DNA from 4 places in the Actinomadura sp. NPDC049382 genome. Region 1 is predicted to be linked to each of the others. Evidence: riboswitches for the same ligand, from Rfam matches in the RefSeq annotation. Region 1 holds a riboswitch; each other region holds the start of a gene.
What was found. Region 1 has a riboswitch for cobalamin ahead of AB0K34_RS26240 (ABC transporter substrate-binding protein). Riboswitches for the same ligand answer to the same signal wherever they lie in the genome.
Positions count from the first base shown of each region.

Region 2: another riboswitch for cobalamin. It lies ahead of bluB (5,6-dimethylbenzimidazole synthase); the one in region 1 lies ahead of AB0K34_RS26240 (ABC transporter substrate-binding protein).
Region 3: another riboswitch for cobalamin. It lies ahead of cobN (cobaltochelatase subunit CobN); the one in region 1 lies ahead of AB0K34_RS26240 (ABC transporter substrate-binding protein).
Region 4: another riboswitch for cobalamin. It lies ahead of AB0K34_RS28380 (CbtB-domain containing protein); the one in region 1 lies ahead of AB0K34_RS26240 (ABC transporter substrate-binding protein).

Region 1 is NZ_JBFARO010000050.1:43,653-51,248, reverse strand. It holds gene AB0K34_RS26245 (iron ABC transporter permease) at 1-1,028, opposite strand, end outside; cobalamin riboswitch at 1,226-1,356, shown strand; gene AB0K34_RS26240 (ABC transporter substrate-binding protein) at 1,413-2,456, shown strand; gene AB0K34_RS26235 (iron ABC transporter permease) at 2,462-3,541, shown strand; gene AB0K34_RS26230 (ABC transporter ATP-binding protein) at 3,538-4,386, shown strand; gene AB0K34_RS26225 (hypothetical protein) at 4,605-4,904, shown strand; gene dnaE (DNA polymerase III subunit alpha) at 5,161-7,596, opposite strand, start outside.
Region 2 is NZ_JBFARO010000012.1:2,213-9,808, reverse strand. It holds gene AB0K34_RS10560 (MFS transporter) at 1-1,313, shown strand, start outside; gene AB0K34_RS10555 (M56 family metallopeptidase) at 1,270-2,175, opposite strand; gene AB0K34_RS10550 (BlaI/MecI/CopY family transcriptional regulator) at 2,172-2,555, opposite strand; gene AB0K34_RS10545 (response regulator transcription factor) at 2,594-3,268, opposite strand; gene AB0K34_RS10540 (sensor histidine kinase) at 3,265-4,377, opposite strand; gene AB0K34_RS10535 (glycosyltransferase 87 family protein) at 4,511-5,689, shown strand; gene bluB (5,6-dimethylbenzimidazole synthase) at 5,586-6,212, opposite strand; cobalamin riboswitch at 6,244-6,439, opposite strand; gene AB0K34_RS10525 (NUDIX domain-containing protein) at 6,458-6,904, opposite strand; gene AB0K34_RS10520 (TetR family transcriptional regulator) at 6,901-7,539, opposite strand.
Region 3 is NZ_JBFARO010000059.1:12,439-20,034, forward strand. It holds gene cbiE (precorrin-6y C5,15-methyltransferase (decarboxylating) subunit CbiE) at 1-694, shown strand, start outside; gene cobM (precorrin-4 C(11)-methyltransferase) at 691-1,446, shown strand; gene AB0K34_RS28335 (cobalt-precorrin-6A reductase) at 1,431-2,165, shown strand; gene AB0K34_RS28340 (precorrin-2 C(20)-methyltransferase) at 2,156-3,643, opposite strand; gene AB0K34_RS28345 (precorrin-8X methylmutase) at 3,643-4,263, opposite strand; gene AB0K34_RS28350 (precorrin-3B synthase) at 4,293-5,393, opposite strand; cobalamin riboswitch at 5,465-5,588, shown strand; gene cobN (cobaltochelatase subunit CobN) at 5,641-7,596, shown strand, end outside.
Region 4 is NZ_JBFARO010000059.1:23,752-31,347, forward strand. It holds gene AB0K34_RS28370 (VWA domain-containing protein) at 1-1,844, opposite strand, end outside; gene AB0K34_RS28375 (CbtA family protein) at 2,058-2,810, opposite strand; gene AB0K34_RS28380 (CbtB-domain containing protein) at 2,819-3,004, opposite strand; cobalamin riboswitch at 3,041-3,186, opposite strand; gene AB0K34_RS28385 (PHB depolymerase family esterase) at 3,242-4,492, opposite strand; gene AB0K34_RS28390 (TerD family protein) at 4,698-5,267, shown strand; gene AB0K34_RS28395 (TerD family protein) at 5,273-6,907, shown strand; gene AB0K34_RS28400 (type I polyketide synthase) at 7,047-7,596, shown strand, end outside.

The DNA of each region.
Region 1 (7,596 bases):
GGCAGTTCCTGCGGGCTGAGGACCATGCGGGCGGCCAGGTCGGCCCACAGCAGGAAGGTCGCACCGATCAGTGCGGCGACCGGGACCGCCCTCCGGTGCGTGGCCCCCACGATGCGCCGCGCCAGGTGCGGGATCACCAGCCCGACGAAGCCGATGCTGCCCGACGAGGCCACCAGCACCCCGACCGCCAGCGACACCAGGACCAGCAGCACCAGGCGGAACCGCGCCGGCGCGACGCCCAGGGTGTGCGCGGTCTCGTCCCCGATCGCGAGCGCGTCCAGGCGGCGCCCCCACAGCGTGAGCAGGGCGGTCACGAGGACGACGGCCGCCACGACCACGAACAGCGGCGCCGACCAGTGCGCGAGCGCCAGCGTGCCCAGCAGCCAGAACAGCACCGACCGCGACCCCTCGGCCGAATCGGACGCGAAGATCAGGAAGCTGGTCAGCGCGTAGAGCGCGTAGCCGACGGCCACCCCGGTCATCAGCAGCCGGGTCGAGGTGATCCGCCCGGCGACGCGGGCGATCACGAAGACCAGCAGCGCGGCGGCCAGCGCGCCCAGGAACGCCGCGATCTGCAGCGCGTGCTCGCCCCAGCCCGCGCCGAACCCGAACAGGATCGCGGCGGCGGCTCCCGTCGAGCCGCCGGAGTTGACCCCCAGCAGGTACGGGTCGGCGAGCATGTTGCGCACCATCGCCTGCAGCGCCATGCCGGTGACGGCGAGCCCGGCGCCGACCGCCGCCCCCAGCAGGACGCGCGGCAGCCGGACCCGCCACACGATCGAGTCGTGCGCCGGTCGCCAGGTGACCTCGGCCGGGGCGCCGATCAGGTGGTGGCCGACGACGTCGAGGACGGTCGCCGGCGGCACCACCACCGCGCCCGTCCCGACCGCCGCGACGGCCGTGGCGAGGAAGACCGCCAGGAGCCCGAGCAGGAGCAGCAGGTACCGGCGCCGGCGGGAGGACGCGCCCAGGTCGTCGAGGTCGGGGGCCACGGCCGCGGCGGACGGGGCCACCGGTGACGGAGTCATGCATCCCCTCAGTTATTGCAAGTTATATGCAGTAACTAAGAACATGCAGTAGTGATCTGTCAAGGAAGATCATCGTGTGACGAACCGCTCATCGGAGGCCGACCGGCGCAAAGGGCCCGGCGGACCGGGCGGGCGCCCGGCCGGGGACCGGGCACGCGCGCCGCATGTGTCACGATGTGCGGAGTAGGCGACGGCGGAACGAGGAAGCCGGTGCGAATCCGGCGCGGTCCCGCCACTGTGATCGGCGAGCGGATCCCGAACCATGCCACTGCCCGCGCCTGCGGGTGGGAAGGCCGGGACGAGCGTTGACCCGAGAGCCAGGAGACTCACGCGGTCGCCTCCTCGGAACAACTGGGGCGGATCTCCCCAGGGAGGAGGGGCTGTATGCCCATGGGTTCAGCGTTCCCCGCACGGCTGCGCGAGTCCGCGCCGGTAAGGGCGACGCGGGCGCGCGGTAGGCGGGCCCTGGCTTCGCTGATGGCACTGGTGCTGCTGTCGGCCGGATGCGGCGGCGCGGCGGGCACCGCCGACGGGCAGGCCGGCGCGGCGCCTCCCGGCTTCCCCGTGACGGACGCCAACTGCGGCGTGACCACCACCTATCAGCGGCCGCCGCAGCGGGCGGTCTCGCTCAACCAGCACGCGACCGAGGTGATGCTGGCGCTCGGCCTGGAGAAGTCGATGGTCGGCACCGGCTACCTCGACGACGCGGTCCTGCCGGAGTTCCGGCGGGCCTACGACGGGGTGAAGGTGCTCTCCAAGGAGTACCCCTCCTACGAGACGCTGCTCGCGGCCGAACCCGACCTGGTGTACGGGGGCTGGACGAGCGCCTTCGACGAGAAGGAGGGCCGCGGCCGGGCGGCGTTGCGGAAGGCCGGCATCGCCACCCGCCTGAACATCGAGGAATGCCCCGAGGGGCCGGTGACCATGGCCACCGTCGAGCAGGAGATCCGGACCGTCGCGAAGATCTTCGGCGTCCCGGACCGGGCGGAACGCCGGCTCGCCTCGATGCGCGCCGTCCTGGACGGGGTGAAGCGCAGGCTGGCGGGCGCTGCCCCGGTCAAGGTGGCCGTCTACGACAGCGGCGACAAGACCGTCTTCACCGCGGGCGGCGCCGGGATCGGCAACGAGATGATCCGGCTCGCGGGCGGCGCCAACCTGTTCGCCGACGTGGACAAACCGTACGGGGACGTCTCGTTCGAGCAGTTCGCCGAGCGCGCGCCGGACGTCGTCCTCATCTACGACTACGGCGAGCAGTCCGCCGAGGACAAGAAAACGTTCCTGCTGCGCACTCCCGCGATCAAGGACGTCCCCGCCATCAAGAACCGGCGGTTCGCGGTGCTGCCGCTGTCGTCCACGGTGACGGGGGTGCGCGTCGCGGACGCGGTGGACTCGCTGGCCCGGCAACTGCATCCGGACCGCTTCGCGTGACCGGCCTGGCCGAGGCCCGCGGCTCCGGCGTCCGGACGGCGCCGGCCGCGCCCGGTCCGCGCCGCCGGCTCCCCTACGCGCTGGTGCTGGCGCTGCTGGCGGCGCTGGTGCTGGCGGCGGCGACGGCCGGGATCGCGGCCGGCTCGGTGCGGCTGCCGCCTGGGCAGGTCTGGGGCATCCTGCTGCACCGCCTGCATCCGGCGCTGGCCGACCCGGCCTGGCCGCCCGTCCGCGAGACGATCGTGCTGGACGTCCGGCTCCCCCGCGTGCTGCTGTGCGGGGTGGTCGGCGCGGGCCTGTCGGTGTGCGGGACGGCGCTGCAGGCGCTGGTGCGCAACCCCCTCGCCGACCCGATGCTGCTCGGGGTGTCGTCCGGCGCGACGGTCGGGGCGGTCCTGGTCGTGGTGCTGCACGTGGCCTGGTTCGGCATGTTCTCGCTGCCGCTGGCCGCGTTCGGCGGCGCGCTGCTCGCGCTGCTCCTGGTGTACTCCCTGGCCCGCTCCGGCGGCCGGATGACGACCGTGCGGCTGGTGCTGGCCGGCGTCGCGACGGCGGAGGTGCTGTCGGCGGTGGCCAGCTACCTGATCATCACGTCCGACGACCCGCGCGGGGCCGAGGCGGCGCTGCGCTGGACGCTCGGCGGACTGGCCGGCACCACCTGGACCGTCCTGTGGATCCCGGCGGCCGCGGTGCTCGCCGGGACGGCGGTGCTGCTCGGGCTGTCCCGGCCGCTCAACCTGCTGCTGGCCGGGGAGGAGGCCGCCGCGTCCCTCGGCCTGGACGTGCACCGCTTCCGCGCGGCCGCGTTCGTGCTGGTCGCCCTGATGATCGGCACGGTCGTCGCGGTCAGCGGCTCGATCGGCTTCGTCGGCCTGATCATGCCGCACGCCGTCCGGCTGCTGGTCGGCGCCGACCACCGCCGCGCGCTGCCCGCCGCGGCGCTGCTCGGCGCGGCCTTCCTCATCGCCGCCGACCTGGCCGCGCGGACCCTGATCAGTCCCGAGGAGATCCCGGTCGGGATCCTCACCGCCCTGGTCGGCGGGCCGTTCTTCCTGTACCTGATGCGCCGGAGGGCGGCCCGATGACCCCGGCGAGCGCCGCGCCCGGAAGCCTGCGCGCCGAGGAGGTCTCGGTCGTCATCGGCGGGCGCCCCCTGGTCGACCGGGTCTCCCTGACCGCGGCCCCGGGCGAGGTCGTGGGACTGGTCGGCCCCAACGGCGCCGGGAAATCGACGCTGCTGCGCACCTTCTACCGCGCGCGGCGTCCCACCTCCGGGCGGGTCCTGCTGGACGGCGACGACATCTGGCGGATGCCCGGCAAGCACCTGGCCAGGCGGCTGGCGGCCGTCCTCCAGGAGACTCCCGGCGACTTCGAGCTGACCGTCCGCGACGTCGTCGCGATGGGACGCACCCCGCACAAGCGCGCGTTCCAGGGCGACGACGCCGCGGACCGCGCCGTCATCACCGAAGCGCTGGCCGAGTTGGAGGCCGCGCACCTCGCCGACGCGCCGTTCGACCGCCTGTCGGGCGGTGAGAAGCAGCGCGTCCTGATCGCCCGCGCGCTCGCCCAGCGGACCGGGACGCTCGTGCTGGACGAGCCCACCAACCACCTCGACCTCCGGCACCAGATCGACGCGCTGCGCCTCGTCCGCCGCCTCGGCGCCACCGCCGTCATCGCGCTGCACGACCTCAACCTCGCCGCCGCGCACTGCGACCGCCTCTGCGTCCTGCACGCCGGACGCCTGGTCGCGTCCGGGACGCCCGCCGAGGTGCTGACCCCCGGCCTGCTCGCCGAGGTCTACCGCGTCGACGCCGACGTCCGCCCCCACCCCCGCACCGGCCTCACCCAGGTCACCGCCCTCCCCGAGCAAGGCGCCCGGCCGCGTGGCACGACGTCCACTCCGGTAGGCCCGCCGCAGAACATCATGTGACCAGCAGTGATCAAGTCGGAAAGGCTTAATGGCGACTTTCCGGCGTAGTTGATCTAGTCATGGATGGGCGAGGGTGTTACATTGCTAAAACGTTCCCACAGAAGGGACGGCCACGGAAATACGATGACTCAATCGCCACTCGGCGGGTTACTCAATCGACCGCCCCGGCAATTGAGCAACGCCGCCGCCGTCCCCATCCGCCGGCGAAAGGAAGAGCGATGAAGAAGACGACCGCTTCCGTGCTGGTCGCGGGGCTGACCGCGGCCGCCGGCCTCGTGGCCACCTCCCCCGCCCACGCCGACCCGACGTTCCCGTGCGGAGTCTCCTACGCCAGGCAGGGCGACGGCACACTGTCGCTGCACTACCACAACTGCACGAGCGGGACGCAGAAGCGCAAGCCCTTCAGCGCTCTCTACGGCAGTCTGGGGAGCTGCAAGACCGTCTATGCCGGCAAGACCGTCGGCTGGATCATCCCGACCGACGACCACCCCGAGACCTGGTCGGTCATCGCCTGCTGAACGGGCGTTCTTTCCGGCGCGGACAGCCCCGGAGTAAAGCACACGCCGTCGCCATAACTGCGGCTTTTCAGCTCCCTGCGTGAGAATTGCCGCACGCGAGCCGAACAAAGAAAAGAGAGTCGACGCGGCTTTTGCAGCGCCTTTCGCAGCCTGCACGAGCCGAGTTCTGACTCTGCCGGTTCGAGCAAAGCCGCCTCCGACCGCCCAGGGACCGGTCGGAGGCCGGCCGCCGACTCAACAACTCACTTCGCCTCGGCTAGGTGTGAGACCCGGGGCCGAGCAGAGCCTTGATGTCACCGTAGAAGGCCGGGCCCGGAGCGACCTGGAAGGGGCGCAGGTCGAACAGGACGCTCTTGGGCCCGTGGCGGTGCAGGAAGAGGTGGACGGGCGTGCGCCCGGGGTGGGCCGTGAGGGCCTGCTTGAGCTCCTGGACGAGCCGGGGGTTCAGGCGGTCCTCATGGACGTGGATGACGACGGGCGGTTCGGTGGCCGCCTGGGAGAGGTCGAGGGTGACGATGTCCTCCCCGTAGACGCTGAGCACCTCGTCGCGGACGTTCGTCCGGCCGCGCACGGAGATCACCCGGTCCTCGGCAAGGGTCTGCCCGTACAGCGTGTAGGTCTTGGGGAAGATGAGGCATTCCACGGCGGCGTCGTGGTCTTCGAGGGTGACGATCGCCCACGGGTTGCCCTGCTTGGTGACCTTGCGCTGCAGGCCGGAGATGATCCCCGCCACCCGCACGGACGCGTCGGCGCGGGCTGAGGCCAGCAGGTCGGCGATCGTGGTGTCGCGGTTGGCCTCAAGGATCGGTTCGGCGCCGTCCAGGGGGTGGGACGACACGTACAGCCCGAGCATCTCGCGTTCGAAGGCCAGCAGGGTGCCGCTGTCCCATTCCTCCTCGGGGACCTCGACCGCGAGGGTCCCGGCGGCCTCCGTGGACGCGCCGAAGAGCGAGTCCTGGCCGCGGGCGGCGTTGCGTTTCAGGTCGATGACCGCGTCGACGGCCTGCTCGTGGACCATGAGCAGGCCCTTGCGGCGGTGGCCGAGGCCGTCGAAGGCGCCCGCCTTGGCCAGCGACTCGATGACCCGCTTGTTGCAGACGCTCTGCGGGACCCTGGCCAGGAAGTCGTTGAAGCCGCCGTAGGCACCGCCTTCCCGGCGGGTGCCGACGATGGCGTCCACGACGCCCGCGCCGACGTTGCGGATCGCGCCCAGGCCGAAGCGGATGTCGTGCCCGACGGCGGTGAAGTCCAGTTCGCTCTGGTTGACGTCGGGCGGCAGCACCTTGATCCCCAGGCGGCGGCAGTCGGCCAGGTACACCGCCATCTTGTCCTTGTCGTCGCCGACCGAGGTGAGGAGCGCGGCGAGGTATTCGGCGGGATGGTTGGCCTTGAGGTAGGCCGTCCAGTACGACACGACGCCGTATCCGGCGGTGTGGGACTTGTTGAAGCCGTATCCGGAGAAGGGGACCAGCACGTCCCAGACGGCCCTGACCGCCTCGTCGGAGAAGCCGCGGTCCCGCATGCCGGCGGAGAACCTGCCCCATTCGGCGTCCAGGACCTCCTTCTTCTTCTTGCCCATCGCGCGGCGCAGCATGTCGGCGGCGCCGAGGGAGTACCCGGCGAGCTGCTGGGCGATCGCCATGACCTGCTCCTGGAAGACCACCAGGTGGTAGGTGTCGCCCAGGATGGGCTCCAGCGCGTCCTCGAGCTCGGGGTGGATCGGCTCGACCTTCTGCCTGCCGGTCTTGCGCAGCGCGTAGTTGGTGTGGGCGTTCATCTCCATCGGCCCCGGCCGGTACAGGGCGGAGACCGCCGCGATGTCGGTGAACTCGGTGGGGCGCATCAGCCGCAGCAGGGTGCGCATCCCGCCGCCGTCGAGCTGGAAGACGCCGAGGGTGTCGCCGCGGGCGAGCAGTTCGTAGGTCCGGGCGTCGTCGAGCGGGACCGTGAGGATGTCGATGTCGATCCCCTTGTTGGCCTTCACCCCGGCGATCGCGTCGTTGATGACGGTGAGGTTGCGCAGCCCGAGGAAGTCCATCTTCAGCAGGCCCATCTCCTCGGCCTGGGTGAAGGGGAACCCGGTGATGACCGGGCCGTCCTGCTTGGGTTTGACCAGGGGCAGGACGTCGATCAGCGGCTCGGACGACAGGATCACTCCGGCGGCGTGGACGCCGGTGCCGCGGGTCAGGCCCTCCACGCCCATCGCGGTGTCGATGACCCGGCGGACGTCAGGGTCCTCGGTGTACATCTTCCGCAGTTCGGTGGCCTCGCCGTGGCGGGGATGGGCGGGGTCGTGGATGGCCGACAGCGGGATCTCCTTGCCGCCGGCGGCGGCCGGGAACGCCTTGGTGATCCGGTCGCCGAGGGCGTAGGGGTAGCCCAGCACCCGGCCGGCGTCCTTCACCGCGGCCTTCGCCTTGATGGTGCCGAACGTGACGATCTGGCACACCCGGTCGCCGCCGTACTTCGCGGTGACGTAGTCGATCATCTCGTCGCGGCGGCGGTCGTCGAGGTCGAGGTCGACGTCGGGCATCGTGACGCGCTCGGGGTTGAGGAACCGCTCGAAGATCAGCCCGTGCTCGATCGGGTCCAGCTCGGTGATGCCCGTGCAGTACGCCACCATCGACCCGGTCGCCGACCCGCGGCCCGGGCCGAGGCCGATCCCCTCGGCGCGGGCGTGCCGGCAGATGTC
Region 2 (7,596 bases), on a different contig from region 1:
ACCTGATCCCGCTCGGCGGCCTGCTGCTCCTCGCCGGACGGCTCGGCGACCTCATCGGCCGCAAGACGCTCTTCCTCGCCGGGAACGCGGTGTTCACGGCGGCCTCCGCGCTCGCCGGGGCGGCCACCACGTCCGGCGTGCTGATCGCCGCCCGCCTCCTCCAGGGCGTCGGCGGCGCGCTCGCCACCGCCGTCGTCCTCGGCATCCTTGTGACGCTGTTCACCGACCCGCGCGAACGGGCGAAGGCGATCGGGATCTTCAGCTTCACCGGCGCGGCGGGCGCGTCCATCGGGCAGGTCCTCGGCGGCGTCCTCACCGACGCGCTGAGCTGGCACTGGATCTTCCTGATCAACCTGCCGATCGGCCTCGCCACGATCCTGCTGGCGCTCCCCGCACTGCCCCGCGACCGCGGGCTCGGCCTCGCCGCCGGCGCGGACATCGCCGGGGCGCTGCTCGTCACCTCCGGGCTGATGCTCGGCATCTACACGGTCGTGAAGGTCGAGGGGCACGGCTGGGTCTCGCTCCACACGCTGGGCCTCGGCGCGGTGTCGCTGCTGCTGCTCGCCGGGTTCGCCGTCCGGCAGGCGCGGGCCGCGACCCCGCTGATGCCGCTGCGGATCCTGCGCTCGCGGAACGTGTCCGGCGCGTACGCCGTGCAGCTGCTCACCCTGTCGGCGATGTTCTCGTTCCAGGTGGTCGTCGCCCTCTACATGCAGCAGGTCCTCGGCTACAGCGCACTGGACACGGGCCTGGCGATGCTCCCGGCCGCCGTCGCGATCGGCGCGGTCTCGCTGCTGGTGTCGGCGCGGCTGTCCAACCGGCTCGGTGAGCGGTTCGTGCTGATGGCGGGCCTGGTGCTGCTGATCGGCGCGATGGCATGGCTGACGACCGTCCCGGTGGACGCCGACTACATCACCGACCTGCTCCCGGTGTTCGTCCTGGTCGCGGGCGCGGGGCTCGTCCTGCCGTCGCTGACCGGACTCGGCATGTCGAGCGCCCGCCCGGAGGACGCGGGCCTCGCGTCAGGAGTGTTCAACACCGTCCAGCAGGTCGGGATGGCCCTCGGCGTCGCGGTACTGACCACGCTCGCCGCCGCCCGCACCGAGACCCTGCGCGCGGACGGCGAGGACGCCGCCCACGCGCTCACCGGCGGCTACCACCTGGCGTTCGGCGTCTCCGCCGGGCTCCTGGTCGCCGCGCTCGCGGTGTCCCTCCTCGTCCTGCGCCGCCCGAAGCCGCAGGCCGCCGCTCCGGAAACGCCCGCGCGGACTAGTGAGGCAGGACGAGAAGCAGCAGCGGAAGGCCGGCGATGACCGGGACGGCGACCGACGCGGCGACGCGCATGCGGCGCGACACCGGCTCCGGCTCCAGCAGGCGGTTCACCCGCACCATCACCGGCATGTCGCCGTGCGCCACGCCGAGCGTCCCGGACGGGGCGGCCGCCGGACGCGCCGCGGCGAACCGCAGCAGCGCCGTCGCCAGCTCGCGCGCCGGATGGTGGTGCCGGGCCCGGTCGTCGGCGGCCATCTCGATCAGCAGCTCCACCGCGTCCAGGCACCGCCCGACCAGGTGGAACTGCGGGAACACCTGGCGCAGCGACGTGAACGGCAGCAGCACCAGGTCGTGCCGCTCGCGCGCGTGCGCGCGCTCGTGCGCGAGGACCGCGGCCAGCTCGCCGCGGTCGAGCAGCTCCAGCGTGCCAGCGCTGACGACGACCTTGTGCGAGCGGACGCCCGGCACGCAGTACGCGGCGGCGCCCGGATGGTCGAGGACGAGGGTGCCGGGCACGGACGAGTCGCGGCGCGACACCAGCGCGAGCAGCGCCCGGTGCCGCCGCCGGGCCCGGAACACCCGGACCACCGCGAACATCAGCATGACCAGCAGCACGCCGGCCAGGCTGATCGCACCGAGCAGCGCCGCGACCTGCACGGCGCCGAGGCGTGCCGCCTGGTCGTCGTAGAGGCCGGGCAGCCCGCCGAGGACGCCCTTGCGGTACGGGAGGAGGGCCAGGCCGAGCAGGGCTCCGATCGTGGCGACGCCCCAGCACAGCCCGAGGGCCTGCCAGAGCGCGATCCCGATGCGCGGCGCTCGCCACGTCCACCGGGCGCGGGACAGGAAGTGCGCCCCGCCGACGGTCCCGAGAGAGATCAATGCGAGCAGGGCGGCGCCGGTCATGCCGGTGGTTCCTTACTCGTGAGGCCCGCGAGGGTCTCCCGGATCACGTCGATCTCGTCCCGCGACACGGACCGGACGAAGTGGGCGAGCGCCGCGTCCCGGTCACCGGTCTCGTTCAGCGCGCCCAGCATCAGCTCGGTCACGTACATCTCCCGGCTCGCCACCGGGTGGTAGCGCCAGGCCCGGCCGTCGCGCTCGCGCTCCAGGAAGCCCTTCTTGGCGAGCCTGTCCAGCACCGTCATGACCGTGGTGTGGGCGAGGTCCCGGTCGCCGGCGAGCGCACGGCTCACGTCACGGGCGGTCGCCGCCTCGTGGCCGGCGTCCTCCCGCTCCCACAGGACCTCCATGACCGTGCGTTCAAGCTCTCCCAGACCCTTCACGGCTTCAAGGTTATCCGACCGATACCGAGGTCACCACGTCAGGTAGTACTACCGCCGGTAGGGGGCGCCACGAGGCCCAGCTCGTAGGCGATGATGACCAGCTGCACCCGGTCGCGGGCGGCCAGCTTCGCCAGCAGCCGGGCCACGTGCGCCTTCGCCGTGGCGACGCTGATGTAGAGCTCGTCGGCGATCTCCTGGTTCGACAGGCCGCGCCCGACCAGGGTCAGCACCTCGCGCTCGCGGCCGGTGATCCCGGCGACCTCCCGCGGCTCGGCCCGCCGCGGCGCGGCGGCGGGCTCCGGACGGGCGGCGAACTCCTCGATCAGCCGCTTGGTGACGCTGGGCGCGATCAGCCCGTCCCCGCCCGCCACGACGCGGATCGCCGCGAGGATCTCCTCCAGCGCCATGTCCTTGACCAGGAAGCCGCTCGCGCCCGCCTTCAGCGAGCCGTACACGTACTCGTCGTCGTCGAACGTCGTCAGCATGATGACGTGCGCCCCGGTGATGCGGCGGGTGGCCTCGATGCCGTCCATGTCGGGCATGCGAATGTCCATCACGACCACGTCGGGGTGAAGGGCCTCGACCAGGTCGACCGCCTCGCGGCCCGTCCCGGCCTCGCCGACGATCTCCAGGTCCGGGGTGTCGGCGATCAGCACGCGCAGCCCGGCGCGGATGAGCGGCTGGTCGTCGGCCAGCACGACGCGGACCGTCATGCGGCCGCCGCCGGCGCCGGGATGCGGGCCGCCACCCGGAACCCGCCCGCGGGGGACGGCCCGGCGGCGAACTCGCCGCGCAGCAGCGCGACCCGCTCCCGCATCCCGACCAGGCCGTACCCGGCGCCGACCACGCCGCCGCGCCCGTCGTCCGCCACCTCGATCGCGAGCTCGCCGTCGCGGTAGTCGATCGTCACCCGGCAGCGGTCGGTGCCCGCGTGCCGGACGACGTTCGTGACCGCCTCCTGGACGATCCGGTACGCCGAGAGGTCGACGTCCGGCGGAAGCGCCCGCGGCTCCCCCGTCCGGCGGATGTCGACCGCGACCCCGGCGTCCGCGGTCGCCGCCGCCAGCCGGTCGAGGTCGGCCAGGCCCGGGGCGGGGCCGAGCGGAGCGGGGTCGTCGGCGCGCAGCGCGGACAGCATCCGCCGCAGCCCGGACAGGGTGTCGCGGCTGGTGGCCTCGATCGCGCCCAGCGCGTTGCGGGCCTCCGCAGGCTGCGTCTCGATCACCCGTCCGCCCACGCCCGCCTGGATCGCGATGATCCCGATGCTGTGCGCGACCATGTCGTGCAGCTCGCGGGCGATCCGGAGCCGCTCGGCGGCGACGGCCTGCGCGGTCTCCCGCTCGCGCATCTCCTCCGCGTGCGCGCGCCGCACCCGCAGCGAGTTCCCCGTCATCCATACGACGACCATCGCCAGGACGATGGTGAGGAGGAGCACCTCGTCCGCCATCAGGAACGCGGCGACGGACAGGAGTTGCAGGACGCCGGTGACGACCGCCACGGAGCCCGAGACCCAGCGCGGGCGTGTCGCCGCGATGTAGCAGACCGCGAGATCGGTGAGCAGGATCTGCCCACCCGCGACGACGCCGTTCGGCGTCTCCGACAGGGCCAGGATCCAGGAGAAGAGCAGGATCGCGTGGGCCGGGAGGGGGTTGCGCCGCAGCAGCGCGGCGACGAGCACGGTGAGGCCGACGCAGAGCAGGATGTCCAGTTCCCGCGAGAGGAACCGCCCGGTGGAGAGGGCGAGGAACAGGACGCCGGGATAGAGCGCGGCTCCCGACCAGGCGAGAACCGCGCCGCTGAGACGGCGCACTCGGGCTGACATGCGCCGATCGTAACCGCCGGCCGTTCTCCCGCACATTGGCCCGCGGGCGTAATCCCACGGGCTAACGGGCGTTCCGCAAATGTGTGCGACGGCCCGATGCGCGAAAACCGGGCCGATCGACACCGTTATCCGCATGAAACGCTGGATACCACTGCTCTTGGCCATCGAAGTCACAGCAATAGCCGTATTCTCTATCACCTACGACTCGCTGGATTTCCGCATCTACTGGCTGGGCGGAGACGCCATAACCGACGGGACCCGCCTCTACACGGAACAGCTGGCCGACCACTGGTTCACCAACACCCCCTTCTTCGCCACCCTCTTCACCCCCCTCTCCCTGCTGCCGCTCACCCTGGCCCGCGTGATCTGGCAATTCGCCGCACTGGCCGCCTTCATATGGGCATGCCGAATCACGATGAAACTGACCGGCCGCCACGTCCCCCTCATCGCCGTCGTAGCGGCCGGCCTCCTTCTGGAACCGGTCTACCACTCGTTCTTCCTGGGCCAGGTCAACCTCTTCCTGCTGGCCCTCGTCCTGGCCGACATGCACCGCGCCGCCCAAGGCCGCCCCGCCGGAATCGCCATCGGCATCGCGACCGCGATCAAACTGACCCCGGCCATCTTCGTCGTCCTGCTCCTGCTGACGAGGCGCACGAAGGACGCCGTGACCGCCACGGCCACCTTCGCCACGTGCACCCTGCTCGCCTACGTCATCGCACCGGAAGCGTCCCGCGTCTATTGGCTGGACACTTTCTACGACACGTCCCGGGTGGGCGTCCCGTACATCAGCAACCAATCCCCCTACGGCACCCTGAACCGCATATTGCGCGGCACGGCCGAAGTGGGCGACTGGTACACCGCCATCCCGCTGACGATCGCCGCGATCGGCCTGACGATCGCCGTCCTCTGGGCAAGAAGAGGCGACTGGCTGACCGCCACAGCCGTCACAGGCGCGACCGGCCTACTGGTCTCCCCCATCTCCTGGGCGCACCACTGGGTATGGATCGTCCCCGCCCTGGCGGTGCTCCTCAGGAACAACAACCGGAAAACCGCCCTGGCCGCCTACGTCCTCTTCGCGCTCTCCCCGCTCTGGTGGACGCCGCACAACGGCCACCCACTCCAATACGGCTTCCACATCTTCCTGACCCCGATCGCCAACTGCTACCTGCTGGCCGGCGTGGCCTTCCTGACCCACATGGCGATCCGCCTCAGGACCGCCCCGCCCACCGGTCAAGGTGAACTGCGGCATCCAACTCCCGCCGCTGCCGCCACCCGTGCCGTTCGAGATCCGGAGCGGATTGCAGACGGCTGACCGGCCCCAGACACAGCCAGGCGACCGGACGAACGTCCCCCGGAATGCCGAGCAACTCACGCAGGTAAGCCTCGCGGTAGAACGAAACCCACCCCACCCCCAAGCCCTCCGCCATAGCGGCCAGCCACAAGTTCTGAATGGCCAGACAGACCGAGTACAGCCCAGCATCGGCGATCGCATGCCGCCCCAAAACCGCAGGCCCACCCCGAGCAGCGTCATACGTGACCACAACCGAAAGAGTGGACTCCAGAACCCCATCGATCTTGATCTTCCCGAACCGCTCAGCCGCATCCCCTCGCAAACCACGAGCGAACACAGCCCTCTCCCCCTGGACATGCTCATAGAAGGCACGCCGAAGCCGAACGTCCCTCACCAGAATGAAATCCCAGGGCTGCGACAGCCCCACGCTCGGCGCGGCATGCGCCGCCGCGAGCACCCGGTCGAGGACGTCCCGCGGAATGGGCGCACCGGTGAACTCGGCGCGCACATCGCGGCGGCGGTGGATGACGTCGTAAAGCTCCATGGCAGGCTCCCGCTGCGTCGGGCCGCCGCATGGCGGCCGCGTGGAGCGGGGCCGGTCTTCGGACTCCCGGATCGACGCCGGACCGCCCGCCTTCCCAGCCTTCCGGCCAGTGGCCGCGCAAACGCGCATGGACGGCAGCTCCCCGGTCACCGCGGCGGGCCCGTGCCGGATTCACACCGGCTTCCCGATTCTCCCCACGAAGGGGCACCCCGCGTCAGTTCATGCCACCGGCGACTCTACCGCCGTCAAAGCTCACGAACGAAGGCCGCATCAACGAGCCCCAGCCAAGCACCCTGGTCATCTGCGAGCGGCCGCGCCAACGGCAACGACACGAACCGGCAGGCGAACGTCAACCCCGCATCGCCCTCGTCACCATCCACCACGTGCTCCCAGGCGTCCGCCACAGAGGCACCCGCGACAAGATGAAAGAACGACGTCCGGCGAGGCTCCCCAGAACACGGATGCGGCTTCTCCTCTACGGCAACCCGCCGAACAACCGAGACATCGCTCAGCCCCGTCTCCTCAAAAACCTCCCGCAAAACCGCCCGCACCAAGCCTTCACCACCCCTGACACCACCCGCTGGCACCTGAGTCCCCGCTTCCGGCATCCCGACATGATCGAAGACGAGCAACTCAGGACCAGGGTCATACCTGATCACATAAGCGGCGACACGAATCCTGGGCGGGCTCAACCGCCAGGACCGCCCTCCGCTCCCTCAAGCGACAGCCGACCCGGCGGCGGATACGGCAACTCCGGCCGCGACTCAGCGGAAAGCCCATCAAGAGCCAACTCGAGATAACGCCGCCAAGCCTGCGGCTCATGATCCAACAGCGGCGCCGCCGTGTGCTGGATGCCGCTCAGCAGCAGGACCACATCGGTGCCGGTGACATCTGGCCGCACGGCCCCCTGCCGCCGCGCACGGTCGGTGATCTCCTCCGCGACGTCGCGGAGCCGCTGGATCGCCTCCCGCACCTGCTCGCTCTGCAGGGACGGCCGGCCGACGACCTCGCAGAACGCCCGGTCCCTGACGAAGATCTCCACCCCGGCGGCCATGAACTCCCGCAGCGCCCGCCCCGGATCGTCGGCCTCCAGCAGCGCGGTCCCGGTGCTCTCCAGCTCGTCCAGCATGCCGAGCATGATCGCCGCCAGCAGGTCGGCCTTGGAGGAGAAGTGCCGGAAGACCGTGCCCTTGCCCACCCCGGCGCACTCCGCGATCTCGCCGATGGACACCTCGACCCCGCGCTCGGCGAACGTCCGAGCCGCCGCGTCCAGCAGCAGCCGACGGTTCCGCACCGCATCACTGCGCGACGGGACGCTTTTGGCCATGCGCCACTCCTTCCTACAGCGACCACTCTACCTAAGGTGACCAATCGGTCCGCTTAT
Region 3 (7,596 bases), on a different contig from region 1:
GTCCGACCTCGGCGGCGCGGACGAGGCGGCGGCGCACGGCGTCGCCTCCCAGTGGAGCGGCCCGGCCGCCTCCGCGCTCACCGTCGTCGCCGTCGAGTGCGTGCCCGGGCCGGACGCGGCGCCGCTGCCCCGCGTCGCGGGCCTGCCCGACGACGCCTACGAGCACGACGGGCAGATCACCAAGAGCGAGGTCCGGGCGGTGACGCTGGCGCGGCTCGCGCCGCTGCCGGGCGAGCTGCTGTGGGACGTCGGCGCCGGGTCGGGCAGCGTCGCGATCGAGTGGGCGCGGGCGCACCCGTCCTGCGCGGCCGTCGCGGTCGAGAGCCGTCCCGAGCGGGTGGAGCGGATCGGCCGCAACGCCAAGGCCCTCGGCGTGCCGGGCGTCCGCGTCGTGGAGGGCCGCGCCCCGGAGGCCCTCGACGGCCTCCCGCGACCGGACGCGGTGTTCATCGGCGGCGGCCTCACCACCCCCGGCCTGCTGGACCGCTGCTGGGACGCGCTCCAGCCCGGCGGCCGCCTCGTCGCCAACGCCGTCACCCTCGAATCGGAGGTGAAGGTGGCCGAGTACCGCCGCACCCACGGCGGGGAGCTGGTCCGCCTCGGCGTGGAGCGCGCCGCGCCGCTCGGCGGGTTCACCGGCTGGCGCCCCGCGATGCCCGTCACCGTCTGGACGGCCCGGAAGGACACCCTGTGACCGTGTACTTCGTCGGCGCCGGCCCCGGCGCCGCCGACCTCATCACCGTGCGCGGCCTGCGGGTGCTGGAGTCGGCGCTGGTGTGCCTGTACGCGGGGTCGCTGGTGCCGCGCGAGCTGCTGGACGCGTGCCCGCCCGGCGCCCGCCGCGTCGACACCGCGAACCTGACCCTCGACGAGATCACCGCCGAGCTGACCGCCGCGCACCGCGCCGGCCTGGACGTCGCCCGGCTGCACTCCGGCGACCCGTCGGTGTTCAGCGCGGTCGCCGAGCAGATGCGGCGGCTCGACGCGGCGGGCGTGCCGTACGAGGTCGTCCCCGGCGTCCCGGCGTTCGCGGCGGCGGCGGCCTCGCTCGGGCGGGAGCTGACCGTCCCCGGCGTCGGGCAGACCGTCATCCTGACCCGCACCGCCGTGCGCGCCACCCCGATGCCGCCCGGCGAGGACCTCGCGACCCTCGGCGCGAGCGGCGCCACGATGGTGCTGCACCTCGCCGTCCAGCGCATCGACGAGGTCGCGGCCGAGCTGCGGCCGCACTACGGCGCGGACTGCCCGGTCGCGGTCGTCGCCCGCGCCAGCCGCGCGGACGAGCTGGTGCTGCGCGGCACCCTCGCCGACATCGCGGGGCTGGTCCGGGAGGCCGGGGTGAAGCGCACCGCCGTGATCGTGGTCGGCCGGGTGCTGACCGCGTCGGCGTTCCCCGACAGCCACCTCTACAGCGCGGGCCGGGACCGGGCGTGCGGCGCGTCCTGATCCTCGGCGGCACCGCCGAGGCCCGCGCCCTCGCCGCCGCGCTGGCGGACGCGCGCCCGGACGTCCGTGTCGTGTCGTCCCTCGCCGGGCGCGTCACCGACCCGCGCCTGCCGGTGGGGGAGGTGCACGTCGGCGGGTTCGGCGGCGCCGAAGGGCTCGCCGCCTGGCTCCGCGACCACCGGACCGACCGCCTCGTGGACGCCACGCACCCGTTCGCGGAGCGGATGAGCGCCTCCGCCGCGCGGGCGTCCCGGCTGACCGGCGTGCCGCTGCTCGCGCTGCGCCGCCCCGGCTGGACGGAAGGGGACGGCGACGACTGGCACCGCGTCCCGTCCCTGCCGGCCGCCGCCGAGGCCCTGCCCGCAGGAGCCCGCGCGTTCCTCACCACGGGCCGCCGCAGCATCCCGGTGTTCGCCGCCCGCGCCGACGCGTGGTTCCTCGCCCGGTCGGTGGACCCGCCGGAGCCGCCCGTCCCGTCCAACGTGGAGGTCCTGCTCGCGCGCGGCCCCTACACCGTGGACGGCGAGCGCGCGCTGATCGGCGCCCACCGCCTGACCGTGCTGGTCACCAAGGACAGCGGCGGCGCCATGACCCGCGCGAAGCTCACCGCCGCCCGAGACGCGGGCATCCCGGTCGTCATGGTCGACCGGCCGCCGCCCCCCGAAGGCGTCCGGACGACCCACGACGTGGCGGCGGCCGCCGCCTGGGCTCAGGGGTAGCGGCGCGGCGTGTAGACCACGCCCTTGTCGGTGACCCGCGTGGTGGACGACCCCACGATGACCAGGCAGCGCATGTCGACCCGCTCCGGGTCGAGCTTGCCGAGCGTCGTCACCGCCACGCTCTCCTCGGGGCCGCCGACGTCGCGTCCGATCACCACCGGCGTCTCGGGGGAGCGGTGCTCCAGCAGCAGGTCCCGCGCCGCCGGGAGCTGGTGCCTGCGCCGACTGGACGACGGGTTGTAGAGCGCCACGACCAGGTCGGCCGCGGCCGCCGCGGACAGCCGCCGCGCGATCGCGTCCCACGGTTTGAGGATGTCCGACAGCGACAGCACGCAGAAGTCGTGGCCGAGCGGCGCGCCCGCCCGCGCCGCGACGGCCTGCGCCGCCGTCAGCCCCGGCACGACCTGCACCGGCACGTCCGCGAACGCGTCGTCGGCCGCCGCCTCCAGCACCGCCGCCGCCATCGCGAACACGCCCGGGTCGCCGGACGAGACGACGGCGACGCGCGCCCCGTCCCGCGCGAGCGCCAGCGCGTGCCGGGCCCGGTCGGCCTCCACCCGGTTCCCGGACGCGTGCCGCCGCTGCCGCGGGTTCGGCGGCACCCGGTCCAGGTAGGGGCCGTAGCCGACGAGGTCGGTCGCGGACGCGAGTACGTCCTGCGCCTCCGGGGTGAGCCAGGCCCGTCCCGCCGGGCCGAGCCCGACCACCCACACCCCGCCGGGGCCCTCCGGCCGGGCCGGGGGCGGCGCCTCGAACGACCGCTCCGCCGGGCTCGTCAGCAGGGCGAGCGACATGTACGGGACGTCCGCCGGGTCGACCTCGGCGAGCGGCGCGACCCGCTGCCGGCCGGTGGACGCCCGCTCGACGTACCAGGCGTCGCCGAGCCGGCCCGCGTCCTCGAAAGCCTGCCTGACCTTGGGGAACGTCCGGCCGAGCTTGAGCACGGCCGCCGCGTCCGCCGCGCGCAGCCGCTCGGCCAGCTCGTCGCCGGGCAGCGTCCCCGGCAGGACGGTCAGCGTCTCCTCCCGCTCCGCCAGCGGACGCCCGGCCGCCGCCGACGCCGCGCTCACCGACGTCACGCCGGGCACCACCTCGGCCGGGTAGTGCGGAGCGAGCCGCTTGTGCAGGTGCATGTAGGACCCGTAGAACAGCGGGTCGCCCTCGCTCAGCACCACGACCGTCCGGCCCGCGTCGAGGTGCGCGGCGAGGCGGGCGGCGCAGTCGGCGTAGAAGTCGTCGAGCGCGCCCTGGTAGCCGCCCGGATGGGCGGTCGTCTCCGTCGTCACCGGGTAGACGAGCTGCTCCTCGATCCGGCCGTCCCGCAGGTAGGGTTCGGCCGCCGACCGGGCGATGCTGCGGCCGTGCCGCGCGCAGTGGAAGGCGACCACGTCCGCCTCGCCGATCAGCCGCGCCGCCTTCACCGTGACCAGCTCCGGATCGCCGGGGCCGACGCCCACGCCGAACAGCCGTCCCGCCATCACTCCGCCTCACTGGCGATGGCGTTGACCGCCGCCGCCGTCATCGCGCTGCCGCCGCGCCGCCCGCGCACCACCAGGTGGTCGAGCCCGCTCGCGGCGAGCGCCTCCTTCGACTCGGCCGCGCCGATGAACCCGACCGGGATCCCGAGCACCGCCGCCGGACGCCCCGCGCCCGCCGCCACCAGCTCCAGCAGCCGGAACAGCGCGGTCGGCGCGTTGCCGATCGCCACGACCGACCCCTCCAGCCGGTCCAGCCACAGGTCGAGCGCCGCCGCGCTGCGCGTGGTGCCGAGCCGCTCCGCCAGCGCGGGCACCTCCGGCTCGCCCAGCGCGCACACCACGTCGTTGCCCGCCGGCAGCCGCGCGCGCGTGATACCGGACGCGACCATCCGCGCGTCGCACAGGACCGGCGCGCCGTCGAGCAGCGCCGCCCGCGCCCGCGCCACCACCCCCGGCGACCAGCCCAGATCCCGGACGAGGTCGGTCATCCCGCAGGCGTGGATCATCCGCACCGCGACCCGCGCGACGTCGTCCGGCAGGCCCGACAGGTCGGCCTCCGCGCGGATCGTCGCGAAGGACCGCCGGTAGATCTCGGCGCCGTCCCGGACGTACTCCATCACCGCTGCTCCTCAAGCATGTTCAGCACGACTCAGCCGTTCTCAGCCGACTCGGCCGTTCTCAACACGACGGGACCGCGGGGCGTCCCGCAGTGCCGCTCGCATCCCGTCCAGTGGACGGGCGTCTCGGGTGCGCGCTCCAGCCCGGCGACCCACCGCCGCGCCGCGCCCAGCACATCGCCGCGCGACTTCGCGCAGCCGGGGCTCCCGGTGCAGGCCGTGACGCCGACCCACGGCGACGCGGCGTCGACCGCGAAACCCGCCTCAGCCAGCACCGCCGCGACCTCTCCGGCCTCGCCGGAGGCCAGGTCCCGCAGCACGGCGCTCCGCCACGGCGTGATCCGCACGCTGCCGGAGACCCCGGCGAGCGCCTCGGCCTGCGCGCCCGACATCCGCCCGAGCGGCGGCACGACCTCCAGCGCGACGAGCCCGTCCCGCTGCCGGACGACCCCGGCGTGCGGCGGCCGGGGCTCAGGAGGCGCGCCGGGCTCTTCCGCGCTCGCGCCGAGCCGCCCGGCGATGAGCCGCGCGCCGTCCGGCACCTCCGCCACCCGCCACGCGTCCCCCCGGACGTCGAGGAATCCCTCCGCAGCCGCGACCAGCAGCGCGACCGCGTCACCGGCCGGAAGGGAGACCCGCGTCCCGGCGATGTGGAGGCCGTCCGGCGCGTAGGTCAGGTCGGCGTCCAGGCCGGCGGCGTCGCCGGTGCCGTCGTCCAGCGCGAACAGGAAGCGGCCCGGCAGACCGGCCAGCCGCGGGTTCGCGCACAGCGCCCGGTCGAGGGCCGTGACCAGCGGATCCGTCACCAGCACACCGCGCGGGCCGCGCCCGCCGAGCGGGGACGCGACGATGTTGCGCACCCGCTCGTGGGACGGCGACGGCAGCAGCCCCGCCGCCTCCAGGCGCGCCGCGAGCGCCGCCGGATCGCGGACGCCGCGCAGCTGCGCGTTGCCGCGCGAGGTGAGTTCGATCACGTCGCGGCCCAGCTCGCGGGCGGCGGCGCCGAGCACTCCGAGCTGCGCGGACGACACCGCGCCGCCCGGCACCCGGACGCGCGCCAGCGATCCGTCGGCGGCGTCGTGGGTGCGCAGCGCACCGGGGCACGCGTCGGCGTGCGGTCTGGCAATCGGCACGGGGAGGATGTTAACCACACTTTGCGGGCGGGCCGCGCTGCCGTACTCTTCTCCCCAGGCGATGGCAATGGGAGGAAGCCGGTGTGAATCCGGCGCGGTCCCGCCACTGTGACCGGGGAGCGAACCCCGCTTGAGGCCACTGTCCGCACGGACGGGAAGGCCGGGGCGAGCATCGATCCGGGAGCCAGGAGACTCCTGCCGTCGCGACACCCGCTACCGGGGCGAGGACCCCAGGGGAGGAACGGCCGTGTCCGCTGGCACCGTGCTGCTGCTGTCGACGTCCGACACCGATCTGCTGAGCGCCCGCGCGTCCGGCGCCGACTACCGCCTCGGCAATCCCGCCCGGCTCACCGCCGCCGACCTGCCCGGCCTGACCGAGGGCGCCGACCTCGTCGTGGTCCGGCTGCTCGGCGGCCGGCGCGCCTGGGAGGACGGGCTCGACGCGCTGCTCGCCGGCCCCCGCCCGGTCGTCGTCCTCGGCGGCGAGCAGGCCCCCGACGCCGAGCTGATGGAGCTGTCCCGGCTCAGCGGCGGGGTCGCCGGCGGCGTGTGCGCCGAAGCCCACGCCTACCTCGCGCACGGCGGGCCCGCCAACCTCGCCGAGCTGCACGCGTTCCTCACCGACACCCTGCTGCTGACCGGGCGCGGGTTCGCGCCCGCGGCCGCCACGCCGACGTGGGGACGGCTCGAACGCGAGCCCCGCACCACCGAGGGCCCCGTCGTCGGCGTGCTCTACTACCGCGCCCACCACATGGCCGGGAACACCGCGTTCGCCGAGGCGCTGTGCGCGGCCGTCGAGGACGCGGGCGGGCAGGCCATGCCCGTCTTCTGCTCGTCCCTGCGCACCGCCGAACCCGAGCTGCTCGACACCCTCCGCCGGGCGGACGTGCTGGTCGTGACCGTCCTCGCGGCGGGCGGGTCCAAGCCCGCGACCGCCGGGGCCGGCGGCGACGACGAGGCGTGGGACGTCGGCGCCCTCGCCGCGCTCGACGTCCCGATCCTGCAGGGCCTGTGCCTCACCACGAGCCGCGCCGACTGGGAGGCGAGCGACGACGGGCTGTCCCCGCTGGACGCCGCGTCGCAGGTCGCGATCCCCGAGTTCGACGGCCGCATCATCACCGTCCCGTTCTCGTTCAAGGAGATCGACGAGGACGGCCTCACCGTCTACCGGGCCGACCCGGAGCGGGCCGCGCGCGTCGCCGGGATCGCCGTCCGGCACGGCCGCCTGCGGCACACCCCGCCCCCCGAGCGCCGCGTCGCCGTGATGCTGTCGGCGTACCCGACCAAGCACTCGCGCGTCGGGAACGCCGTCGGGCTCGACACCCCGGCGAGCACCGTCCGGCTGCTGGCCCGCCTCCGCGACGCGGGCCACGACCTCGGCGAGGGCTTCCCCGGCGTCGGCGACTCCGCGGACGGCTCCGCCGGCGACCTGGACGGCGACGCGCTGATCCACGCGCTCATCGCCGCCGGCGGCCAGGACGAGGACTGGCTCACCGAGGAGCAGCTCGCGGGCAACCCGGTCCGCATCTCCGCCGCGTCCTACGAGCGCTGGTACCGGACGCTCCCCGAGGAGCTGCGCGGCGAGATGGAGCTGCACTGGGGGCCGCCGCCCGGGCAGCTGTTCGTCCAGGACGGCGACATCGTCCTCGCCGCGCTCCGCGCCGGGAACGTCGTCGTCATGGTGCAGCCGCCGCGCGGCTTCGGGCAGAACCCCATCGCGATCTACCACGACCCCGACCTGCCGCCCAGCCACCACTACCTGGCCGCCTACCGGTGGCTGTCGGACGAGTTCGGCGCGCACGCGATCGTCCACGTCGGCAAGCACGGCAACCTGGAATGGCTGCCGGGCAAGGCGGCGGGCATGTCGGCGTCGTGCGGCACCGACGCCGCGCTCGGCGACGTCCCGCTGATCTACCCGTTCCTCGTCAACGACCCGGGGGAGGGGACGCAGGCCAAGCGCCGCGCGCACGCCGTCCTCGTCGACCACCTGGTCCCGCCGATGGCCCGCGCCGAGACCTACGGCGACATCGCCCGCCTCGAACAGCTGCTGGACGAGCACGCGACGATCGCCGCGATGGACCCGGCGAAGCTGCCCGCGATCCGCGCCCAGATCTGGACGCTGATCCAGGCCGCGAAGCTCGACCACGACCTCGGCCTGGACGACCGCCCGCACGACACCGAGTTCGACGACTTCCTCCTGCAC
Region 4 (7,596 bases), on a different contig from region 1:
AGCAGCCCGGCCGCCCGGTCCACGTCGCCGCCCGCGGTGGCGCGGCCGTCGGTGACGACCACGACCAGCGGGCGCCGCGCCGGATCGCGCAGCCGCTCCGCCCGCAGCACCTCGGCGGCCCGGACCAGCCCCGCCGCCAGCGGCGTCCGGCCGCCGGTCGGCAGCGCCCGCAGCCGCGCCGCCCCCGCCTCCACCGACGACGTCGGCGGCAGCACCACCTCCGCCGTCCGGCCCCGGAACGTGATCAGCCCGACCTTGTCGCGGCGCTGGTAGGCGTCCAGCAGCAGGCTCAGCACCGCCGTCTTCACCGCCGTCATCCGGCGCCGCGCCGCCATCGAGCCGCTCGCGTCCACGACGAACAGCACGAGGTTGCCCTCGCGCCCCTCCCGCACGGCCTCCCGCAGATCCCCCCGCCGCAGCACGAGCCCCGAGCCGGACCGGCCCCGTTCCCGCTGGTGGGGGGCGGCGGCCAGCAGCGTCGCCACCAGGTGCGGATCGCGGACCCGGTCGGCCGGACGCCGCGCCCCGGTGACCCGTCCCCGCGCCGTCCGCGCCCGCGACCGCCGCCCGGCGGCACCGTCACCGACCCCGGGCACCTCCAGCCGAGGCACCGCATGCGGCGCCTCCGCCGCCACGACCCGCTCACCCCCGCCGCCAGTGGAGGTGTCATCCCCCGGCGAGCTGGTCTCACCGGGCGTCCCGTCACCTCTCGGCCCGTCATCCCGGGGCCCGTCATCCTGCGGCCCGTCCTCCCGCGGCCCGTCGTCCTGCGGGCCCTCATCCTGCGGGCCGTCGTCCTTCGGGCCGCCGCCGGGCGGGGGCGGCTCGTCGGGGGAGGAGCGGTCCAGAAGGTCGTCGAGCAGCGACTCGTCCAGGCCGGGCGCGTCGAACGGGTCGCGGCGGCGCCGGTGCGGCAGCGACAGCCGGGCGGCGGCGCGGACGTCCTCCTCCGACACCTCGCTCCGGCCCCGCCAGGCCGCGTGCGCCATCGCGGCGTTCGCCGTGACGATGTCGGCGCGCAGCCCGTCCACCTCGAATCCCGCGCACACGGCCGCGATCTGCTCCAGCCGCTCGTCCGGCAGCCGGACGCCGCCGAGCCGCGCGCGGGCCTCCGCGATCCGCGCGGCGAGATCGGACTCGGCGCCGGCCCACCGCGCCGCGAACGCCTCCGGGGCAGCGTCGAACGCCAGCCGCCGCCGGACGACCTCCGCACGCTCGCGCGGCTCCCGCGACGCGGCCACCTCCACCGTCAGCCCGAACCGGTCGAGGAGCTGCGGCCGCAGCTCGCCCTCCTCGGGATTCATCGTCCCGACCAGCAGGAACCGGGCCGCGTGCCGGACCGACAGCGACTCGCGCTCCACATAGCAGGTGCCGAGCGCGGCGGCGTCCAGGAGCAGGTCCACCAGGTGGTCGTGCAGCAGGTTCACCTCGTCGACGTACAGGACGCCCCGGTGCGCCGCCGCGAGCAGTCCCGGCTCGAACGCCTTCACGCCCTCGGTCAGCGCCCGCTCCACGTCCAGCGACCCGGCGAGCCGGTCCTCGGACGCGCCGACCGGCAGCTCCACCAGCGCGGACGGCCGCCGCTCCGCCGGGCCGCCCGGCTCGTGCGGGCCGTCCGGGCAGGACGGGTCCGGCGCCGCCGGGTCGCACGCGAAGCGGCAGCCCGCGACGACGTCCACGGCGGGCAGCTGGGCCGCGAGCGCCCGCACGATCGTCGACTTCGCGGTGCCCTTCTCACCCCGCACCAGCACCCCGCCGACGCGCGGCGAGACGGCGTTGAGGAGCAGCGCCAGCTTCAGGTCGTCCAGGCCGACGACGGCGCTGAACGGATACAGGGCGGTCAAGGAACCACCTTCCGGTTGACGTGGACGACCCGCCGACTGCTCGGAGCAGCGGCGAGCCGCGTGGTGGACAGGGGCGCGAGCTCGAAGCGGCCGACACCGGCGGCACCCAGGCCGCCGACGCCACGTGCCGGACGAACAGCCCCCGTGGGGCGGGCACCCCATTCAGGCAGGCACCCCGTTCAAACAGGCGCCCGGTTCAAGCAGGCGCCCCGTTCAAGCAGGTACCGGGGCGGGACGACGGGCGGCCCGGTCGCAGGCCCACCCGAACAGCGCGCCGAACGACGCCCAGAACACCAGCTGCGTCCCGAGCGAGGTGATGCGGAACTCCCACAGCAGCGTGGCGGGGAACCCGTCGGGCACCTCGTCCACCCCCGGCAGCAGCAGCGACGCGACGGCCACCGGGACGACGAAGGCGAGCACGGCCGCCGGCCACCGCGCCCACGGCCCGCCGGGCACGCGCCGCGCCGTGGTCACCGCGATCGCGGTCGCGAGCAGCCCGACGCCGATCATCGCCAGGTACAGCAGGGTGCGGCCGTTGATGGTCTCGGGATCGCCCACCGCGGGCGGGTTCGCCGGATACTTCAGGAACGGGACGAGGATGACGGCGGCGAAGCCGGTCCCGGCGGCGGCGAGCGCGAGCCCACCGTCCGACTCCGGACCGACCCGCCCGCGCAGCCCCGCGTAGACGAGCGCGAACACGCCGCCGACGGCGACCCCGTACAGGCCGGTGGCGAGGAACAGCCCGGCCTTCTGCGTGCCGCGGCTCACCTCTTCCTCGTGAGCGTGCCCCTGTCCACCGTGCCCCTGTCCACTGTGCTCGTGAACATGCTCGTGGGCGGCGGCGGCGTTCTCCAGTGCGATCGCCTCGTCGATGCGCGGCTCACCGGCCGCGAAGGCGAAGACGCCCGCGACGAGGCCGGCCAGCAGGCCCAGAAGAAGGCCCCTGACCAGCAGGGTGCGTACCATGCGGCGGCCTAGTGGCAGGGCACGGCGAGCAGGTGCCGGCCGTCGTGCATCAACTCGTGCAGGTAGCCGCCCGCCTGCGACACGGCGCCGTTGTCCATCAGGACGAGGTAGCCGATCAGCAGCAGCACGGGCACCGCGAGCAGCCACGGAGCGATTCGGGGAAGGGGGATGGTGCGGGCACTGAGCGTGCTCACGGAGCCTCCATGAGGGATCTAGCGCGTCCCGGACAATGAGGTCGCGGCCACCCGAGCGACCTGGCTCCCGGGATCGTCGTCCCGGATACAGTGGCGCGTCCGCACCGGCATCTCACCGGATTTCCCTCGGGCAACCGTGAATCAAGCGAACCGTACGGGCCGCCCGGACCGCTGTCAACAGCCCGGTGTCCGGCCCGTGCGGAGCGGGGGCGGGCCGCCCCGCACGGGCGCGAACCGTCAGGAGGCGGCGCAGGCGGCGCCGTTGAGCGTGAACGCGGACGGCGCGCCGGTGCCGCCGGTGTGGGTGGCCTGGAAGCCGATCCCGACGGATCCTCCGGCGGGGATCGCGGCGTTGTAGGACACGTTCGTCGCGGTCACCGCGCCGCTCGTCGGCCGGTAGGCGGCGCCCCACCCGGAGGTGATCGTCTGCCCGGCGGGGAGCGTGAAGCCGAGCGTCCAGCCGTTGATCGCCGCGGACCCGGTGTTGGTGATGGTGATGCTCGCCACGAGCCCGGTGTTCCACGCGTTCACCGCGTAGGAGACGGCGCAGTCGCCGTCCCCGGGCGGCTCGGTGGTGCCGCCCTGGTCGAGGCCGAAGAACTGGATCGCCCGCTGCGCCATGCCGGACGCCAACAGGTTGTGGCCGACGCCCTGCAGGGAGTACGCCTCGACCTTGTCTCCGTAGCGGGTGCGGGTCCAGCCCTGCTGCGGCTGGTCGGTCGAGGTCGGCGTCGTCGACAGGCCGTGGACGTTCGTCCACTGGTCGATCTCCTCGCCGAAGTTGGGGTAGCGCAGCGTGTCGTCGGCGGTGCCGTGCCACAGCTGCACCCGCGGCCGGGTCCCGGAGTAGCCGGGGTAGGCGGAGCGGGCGATGTCGCCCCATTCCTGCGGCGTCTTGAGGACCGTCCCGTTGGCGCACGCGCTGTTCCAGCCGGAGCCGTCGGCGGTGGCGAAGCAGCCGTCGGGCACCCCCGCGAACGCCGCGCCCGCGGCGAACACGTCCGGGTAGTTCGCCAGCATCACGTTCGTCATCATCGCGCCGGACGACACCCCGGTGACGAACACGCGCGACGCGTCCCCGCCGTACCGCTGGAGCGCGTACCGGACCATCGACATGATCCCGACCGGGTCGCTCCCGCCGTCGCGCCGCAGCGCCTGCGCCGACGACACGTCGAAGCAGCTTCCGCTGCGCGTCGCGGACGGGTAGACGACGACGAACCCGTACTGGTCGGCCAGCCGCGCGAACTCCGTGCCCGAGTACATCGCCGGCCCCGACCCGGTGCACCAGTGGATCGCCAGCAGGACGGGAGGCTTCTCCTGGACGCGGTCGGGGATGTACACGTGCATTCGCAACCCGGTCGGGTTCGTCCCGAAACTGGTGACCTCCGTCAAGGCCGCCGCCGAGGCCGGCGGCCCCACGAGCACCGCCGCCGCCGCGACCAACACGCCCATCAGCACGCCTAAGACCCGCAGCAGTAAGACCCGCACCAGAACCACCCTTTTCCCGATCACAATTCGCAGGTGGAACGTCACTATGCGGCGGCGCGCGCGGAATGGACAAGCGACCTTCCACCGGTTTCACGGGCGGAACCGGGAACGAGGTGACAACACGGCGGGCGGACTGGAAGGCTTTGCGTCCGGGCCGGCGCACTCTCGGGTCAGCGCGGCACAGGACGGCGAGGAGGCGACGGCTGTGACGGTGTCGATGGTGAAGGGCCAGCGGATCTCGCTGGAGAAGCCCGGCGGCGCGCTCAGCATGGTCCGGATGGGCCTGGGCTGGGATGCGGTGAAGAAGAAGGGGTTCTTCGGCTCCCGTGAGCGGGACATCGACCTCGACGCGTCCTGCGTCCTGTTCGCCGACCAGAACCTCGCGGACGTCGTCTACTTCGGCAAGCTCGTCAGCGACGACGGCTCCGTCCGGCACACCGGCGACAACCTGACCGGGGCGGGCGACGGCGACGACGAGTCGGTCATCGTCGACCTGAACCGCCTCCCGGTGCACGTCACCTCGCTGGTGTTCACGGTCAGCTCGTTCAACGGCCAGACGTTCAACGAGGTGGAGAACGCGTTCTGCCGGCTCGTCAACGAGATGGACGGCGGCGAGCTCGCCCGGTACACGCTGACCGGCGGCGGCGCCCACACCGCGATGGTCATGGCCCGCATCTACCGGCACGGCGGCGCCTGGAAGATGAACGCGATCGGCGAGCCCTGCCACGGCCGCACGTTCCAGGACATGCTCCCGGCGATCGCGGCCCACGCCTGACGCCGATGACCGAACTCGCCCGCGGCGCCAACGCGGCACTGACCGCCCGGCGGGTGACCGCGACGGTCTCCAGCGCCGTGCCCGTCGACGTCAGCGCCCTGCTCGTCGGCCCCGACCTGCGCGTCCGCTCGGACGCCGACCTGGTGTTCTTCAACGCCCCGCAGGCGCCGGGCGTCCGCTGGTCGGACGCCGGCGGCCAGCGCGTCGACCTCGACCTCGACGCGGTCCCCGCCGAGGTCGCCGCGGTGCTCATCGCGGTCAGCCTCGCCGGGGGCACGTCGTTCGGGGCGGAGCCCCCGCGGGTGCTGCTGACCGCCGACGGCGCCGCGGTCGCCGCGTTCACCGTCCCCGGCCTCGGCCCCGAGCAGGCGATCATCGGCCTGGAGGTCTACCGCCGCGCCGGCGGATGGAAGGTGCGCGCGGTGGGCCAGGGCTACGCCGGCGGCCTCGCCGAACTGGTCGCCGCGCACGGCATAGAGGTGGACGACCCGGGGCCCCCGCCGCCCGCAGAGGCACAGTCGGTACAAGCCCCGCAGCCGCCGCCCGTCCAGCCGCAGCCCGTGCGGCCGCCGTCAGCGGCCGCACCGCCGCCGGTACCGCCGCCGGTACCGCCTCCGGCGCCGCCGCCCGATTCGGAGGTCGACTACCTCGAACGCTGCTGGCTCGTCTGGGAGGACGCGAGCCGCTCGCTGGCCGCGTTCCGCGCCGCGACCGAGCACGCGCTGACCGTCCGCAACGAGGAGATCGCCGGGCGGCGGCCCCGCGGCCGCTTCGACGAGCTGATGGCCACCGCCGACCAGCGGCTGCGCGCCGACGCCGCCCAGCTCCGCGACGAGCTGGCCCGGGTGGAGCCGCACGTCGAGGCGGAGGTCGCGCCGTTCGACGCGCCGTCCTGGCTGACCTGGCGGCCCCGCACCGACCTGGCCGGCGGCGTGCTGCTCGGCCGGCTGTCCACCGCCGAGCTGCCGGACCTGCGGATCCCGCTCGTCCTGCGGCTGCCGTGGCGGCGCGCCGTGTGGATCTCCCAGGGCACCATGCCGGGCGACTCCACCGCCTACGCCTGGTCGCTGGCGACCCGGTTCCTCGCCGCGGCCCCGCCGGGGCTCGTCGGGCTGGACGTCGTCGACGCGCCGGGCCTGTCGGGCGCGGGCTGGCTGCAGGGCTTCGACCCGGCCACGTCCGCCCGGCTCCTCGGCGGCGGCGTGGCCGTCGGCACCGGCGCGGCCGAACGCGTCCGCCGCCTGCTGGACCTGGTCGACCTGCGCCGCATCGGCGGCGGCGACGACCTGCCCGGCGGCGGCCCGCCGATCCGGCTGGTGGTGATCCTCGACGCCGGCGCCGCGCTCGACGGCGACGACGCGCACGGGCTGCTGCGCCTGGTGGAGGACGGCCCCTCGGCCGGCGTCCCGGTGCTGCTGGTGGAGACCGACACCCCGGCCGCCGAGTCCGTGCGCGCCGTCCGGCTCCGGCAGGCGTGCAACAACCTCCCGTCCAGCGCGGACGCCATCGCCGACTCGTGGGTCGGCACGGACTGGACGCTCACCCCCGACGTCCTCCCCGACGCCGCCGGCGCGCAGGCCCCCGCCCTGTTCACGCACGTCCTCGGCATGCACGCCCGCGCCCTCGCGTCCTACGACTGACACGCGCCCCCGGCGGTGACGCCCCCGCTACCCCGGGGGTAGGGCTTCGGCGCTTCCGCGTCTGTTGCCGCCGCGCCGGACCCGTCGCAGCATTTAGTGGCCGTACGACTACTGAATGTAATCGCGAGAGGGTGCGCGCATGGGGGAACGGCCTGGCGGGATCGACGGGCGCGCGGTCGCGGTCGTCGGGGTGGGGTGCCGGCTGCCGGGCGGCATCACCGGCCTGGACGGTCTGTGGGCCGCGCTGGAGCGCGGTGACGACCTGGTCGGCCAGGTGCCGCCGGAGCGGTTCGAGGCCGACCGGTTCGTCGACGAGCGGATGCCCCGGGCGAGCCGCAGCTACACCCGCGCGGGCGGGTTCCTGGCGGGCGACCCGGGCGGTTTCGACGCGGCCTTCTTCGGGATCTCGCCGAAGGAGGCCGCGGCGATGGACCCGCAGCAGCGGCTGCTGCTGGAGACGGCCGTGGAGGCGCTGGACGACGCCGGCATCGACCCGGCGTCCCTCGCCGGGTCCGACACGGGCGTGTTCATCGGGATCTCCGACCCCGCCTACGGCGTGCTGCAGATGCTGGAGCCGTGCGGGATCGGCCCGTACACGATGTCGGGGTCGACGCTGTCGATCGCGTCGAACCGGCTGTCGCAGGTGTTCGACCTGCGCGGCCCCAGCATGAGCATCGACACCGCGTGCT